2 regions of the Streptomyces sp. NPDC031365 genome follow, and region 1 is predicted to be linked to the other one. Evidence: riboswitches for the same ligand, from Rfam matches in the RefSeq annotation. Region 1 holds a riboswitch; the other holds the start of a gene.

Region 1 (2,192 bases):
TGGGGTTGCCTCGGGAGTCCAGGATTTCCCGGGCTACGACGACGTCGATGGACGGCACGAGCATCTCCTTCTTGGATGTGACGCGGGTGAGCGGGACCACGGTGGGTCCTGCGAGACCGAGCCTAACCGGCTCAGCGCGATCGGCCAGCGGCCGACCGTCCCGTGGACAGAACCGAGCGTAAATTGTTTCCGAACGGAACAAAGACGTTTCGGGAAACCGTGACCGGAAAGCGCCCAGAAAAAAGCCCGTCCCGGTGCGTACGGGGGAAGACGCACCGGGACGGGGAGCCCGTGGGACGGGGAGGGACCTGCGACGCCGCCCTTAGCTCAGGTGCAGCTGCTGGCCCGGGTAGATGAGGTCGGCGTCCTGGACGATGTCGTCGTTGAGCTCGAACAGCTCGGCCCAGCCACCCTCGACGTCGCGCTCCGCGGCGATCGAGCTGAGGCTGTCGCCCTTGACGACCTTGTACTCGCCGTCGCCCTTCTCGACCTTCTTGCCGGTCGGGGTGGTGACGGTCTTGTCGGCCTTCTTCTCGGCCTTCGGCGTGGCCTTCGGCTCGGCGGCCGGGCGCTCGGCGGAGCGGGAGGCCTTCTGCTCGGTCTCACGGGTCTCGGTGCCCTGTGACGAGCCGGCCGAGGAACCGGTGTAGGCGGCGCCGGACAGGCCCTTGCCGCAGACCGGCCAGGCGCCCTTGCCCTGGCCCGCCAGGACCTTCTCGGCGATCTCGATCTGCTGGGCCTTGGTGGCCTGGTTGGCGGTGGAGGCGTACTTGGTGCCGCCGAAACCGGCCCAGGTGGAGGCGGAGAACTGCAGACCGCCGTAGTAGCCGTTGCCGGTGTTGATGGACCAGTTGCCGCCGGACTCGCACTGGGCGACGGCGTCCCACTCGGATGCGGTGGCGGCGGAGGCGTTGCCGGCCACCATCAGCGGGGCGGCGACGGCGGCGGACGCGACGCCGGCGACGGCGATGGCGCGGGTGGCCTTGGACGGACGACGGTGCTTGCCCTTGCCGGAAAACAGCATGGATGGATCCCCTCACCGACGCCTGCGAGGTGAGCTGTCGGGTTCGGGCCGGTTGAGTTGCCCGGCCACGCCCCTCACGGGACGCGGCTTCACCCCAAGCCGTACCCGGCGTCAACCGCCCGGATCCGGCACTTACCTTGGGTCCCCCGCTCCTGCCTACGGCGCATGACGCGACGACTGTTCCCGTGCTGCCACTGGCAGGATTCGGCGTTGCGGCAGCCGGGGCCCGCGGTGGCGAGCGGTCACGACCGTAGACACGCGATCCGCGGAATATCAAAGACGATCACGGCTTCTGAGACCTATCTCTCACACTCTTTAAACCGGACATTCAGCGCGAACCATGACGTCAACTACCCCCACATCCAGGCGTTTTCGACTGTCGCTTTTCGCCCGTTTCAGCCCCGGTCGCACGCTACTGACCGGGCAGGACGAGCCCCGGGTCGCCACCGATGAGCTGCTCGCCCACCGGGTGGAGCACGCCCCATCCGCCGCCGACCGCAAGGGAGTCGGTGACGGACGCGGAGCCACCCTCCTCGGGCGCGGTGGAGGAGTCGGCGACCGTGCCGCCCCAGGCGTTGAGGCCGCGCGAGACGTGCCGGCCGGACGAACCGGACGCGCGGTCCTGTTCCTTGCCCTCCTCGGCGCTGGTGCCGCGATGACGGCCGGTGCCTTCGGTGTCGCCGGCGGCCGAAGACTCGCCGGTCCGCCCCGCCTTGTCCGGTTCGTCGGTCCCGGAACCGGATGACGCGGAGGGAGAGGTGCCGGAGTCCGCCTCCGTGTCCTTGTCCGCGCCCTTGCCCGAGTCGGTGTCCGATGCGGCATCCGAAGGGGCGGACGTGCCGGAATCGGCTGATTCGCCGACCGTGCCGTTCGGGCTCTCCTTCTCACCGTCCGCACCGGACGACGGGTCCGACGTGGCCGACGGAGAGGGCGACGCGGAAGCCTCACCGGAGCCCGGCGACGCGGACGGGTCCGTGGAGCCCACCGCGCCCGTGTCCTCGTCCGCGGCGGGCGAGTCCTGCCCCAGGCCCGCGAGCAGTCCGCAGGTGCGCCATGCGCCGACTCCCTGGTCGGCGAGAACCTTCTCGGCCACGGTTATCTGCTGGCCGCGGCTGGCCTGGTCGGCGCTCGGCGCGTAGTCCAGGCCGCCGTACTTCTCCCAGTCCTC
Region 2 (2,192 bases), on a different contig from region 1:
CCGCGCCGACCGCGCGGGGCCGAGTTGACCGACCGTTACCTCAAGGGCGCCGACCTGCTCGGCCGGGTCAACCCGGCCCCGGGCGGTGACACCTGCCACGGACCGCGCGGCCCAGGCGCCGGCCGGCAAGGCCCGTCGCACCGCACGACGCGCCGGCCCGCACGCACCGGCGCGGCGAGAGGGACCCGCACTCCGCCATGCCGGCCCGGGCACTTCGGGTGCTGGGCGGTGAGCGGCGCACGGCCGGATCACGCTGCCTTTGGGGCCTGGCAGTTGACGCCCATGGGCCCGGCGCCGGCGGTGCGCCGCGGTGGGCGTCGAAACGGACCAAACGACTTACCCCCATCCGGCGTAGACGAACCTGCTGTTTTGAGGGCATTCCGGTTGCACAACGCGTGCGGCCCGAAGGCGGAAACGAGCGTTCCACCCCTGGTCCGGGGCTCACCCGGGCCCCGGACCGAGACTCGAACAGCCCGGCGTCCACCCGAACGGATGAGTGGTGAGTAACAACACAAACCCCCCGTTCCGTTGGGTTTTCGATCGCGCCATGAGCCAAGATCCCTGACTGACGACAAGACCCCGCCGCCGCGGCGGGGCGATCCGGGCGGACGCCGAGTCCTGCCGCCGCCCGGATGACCGGTCGACAGGAGTGGATCGGCAGGAGTGGAGGACCCAGGCACGACGGGTCGCCGGAACGTCAGTTCCGAGCAGCCCTTGGGGTGAAGCCGCACTCGTGCGGCCGGGCCACTTCGCCAGCCCGAATCCGACAGGTCATCCTTCACAGGCGGCTGACGAAGGGTTGCGCATGACTGCGCTCAATCGTGTCCCGTCTCTCATGGCCCGGGCCGGCACGGCCTCGGCCCTCACCCTCGCCGCCGTGGGCGGCTCCCTCGTGGTCCCCGGAGCCGCTTCGGAGGCGGCTGCCGCGAGCCACGCCACCAAGGCAATGCGTGTCGCCGCATCCAAGAAGGGGTCGCCGTACCAGTGGGGCGCCACCGGACCGCACCGGTTCGACTGCTCGGGTCTGACGCTGTACTCGTTCAAGAAGGTGGGCAAGAAACTGCCGCGCACCGCCGCCCAGCAGTACAACAAGACGCGTCACATCTCCGCCGGTAGCCGCAGGGCCGGAGACCTGGTGTTCTTCCACTCAGGCGGCTACGTCTACCACGTCGGCATCTACGCGGGTAAGGGCAAGATCTGGCACGCCCCCAAGACCGGGGACGTGGTGCGTCTGCAGAAGATCTGGACCCGGAGCGTCTCGTACGGGCGCGTGAGGTGACCCCGCGGGGCGGCGGTGCCCCCGCGCGTGCCGCCGCCCCCGCCGCCCTCACCGCCGCGCTCGGAGGCGGTTCCTACGGCTCCTGTCGGCCCGCCGCCGTGGCCGCTTCGGCGGCCTGGACGGTCGGCGCCCAAGGGAGTTCGACCGAGATGGTCTTGCCGCCCTCACGCGTGGGGCGGATTCTGAGTCTGCCTCCGCATTCCGCGGTCAGCCAGCGGATGATGACCAGCCCGCGTCCGTTGTCCTGCTGAACCGCGGCGGGCAGTCGCTTGGGAAGCCGTGGGTGGCTGTCCGTCACACCGATGTGCACCCGTTCATCACGGACCAGGGCGATATCCACCCTGAACGTGGGTGACTGCCCGAACGTGTGCTGCACCGCGTTGGTGGCGAGTTCGGAGACGATCAGCCGGACGGTGTCGGAGAGCTCCGCGTCCGCCGGCATGCCCCATTCCACCAGCGTCCCCACCACATGGGCTCTGGCGGTGGAGACCGAGGCGGGATCGCTCGGCAGAGTGACGGATGCTTCCAGATGGTCTGCCATGGCGACGTCGTCCCTTTCCCACGGGCCCGCGGTCCGACACGGAGCGTTTGGTTCGAGTACGGTCCCGCACTGGTGCCTCGTCGCAAGACTGCCATCACCGCACGGCACAGGGTGGCGATCCACCAGGATATGCATATATCTGTCGCTCAAAGCGGTGAACTCTGCGACGGGAGAGCGTATCCGGACGGCTCGGAAGGAGTAGGGAGAAACCCATGCAGCACGGTCCCGCGGTGCGCCGCCGCAAACTGGGCGCCGAACTGCGCGCGCTGCGCGCCTCGGCGGGACTCACCAGCGGTGAGGCGGCCCGGCTGGCGGGCTGGCACCAGTCGAAGGTGAGCCGGATCGAGACGGGCACGAGCGGGGTGAAACCGG

Evidence for each region. Region 1 has a riboswitch for cyclic di-AMP ahead of ACZ5C2_RS02330 (transglycosylase family protein). Riboswitches for the same ligand answer to the same signal wherever they lie in the genome.
Region 2: it holds a riboswitch for cyclic di-AMP, as region 1 does, so the genes downstream of both, ACZ5C2_RS33560 (C40 family peptidase) here and ACZ5C2_RS02330 (transglycosylase family protein) in region 1, are expected to answer to the same signal.

Annotation. Positions count from the first base shown of each region.
Region 1 is NZ_JBVIIM010000001.1:491,592-493,783, reverse strand. It holds gene eno (phosphopyruvate hydratase) at 1-58, opposite strand, end outside; gene ACZ5C2_RS02330 (transglycosylase family protein) at 323-1,024, opposite strand; cyclic di-AMP (ydaO/yuaA leader) riboswitch at 1,029-1,198, opposite strand; gene ACZ5C2_RS02325 (transglycosylase family protein) at 1,437-2,192, opposite strand, start outside.
Region 2 is NZ_JBVIIM010000034.1:70,698-72,889, reverse strand. It holds cyclic di-AMP (ydaO/yuaA leader) riboswitch at 613-802, shown strand; gene ACZ5C2_RS33560 (C40 family peptidase) at 806-1,279, shown strand; gene ACZ5C2_RS33555 (ATP-binding protein) at 1,353-1,820, opposite strand; gene ACZ5C2_RS33550 (helix-turn-helix domain-containing protein) at 2,033-2,192, shown strand, end outside.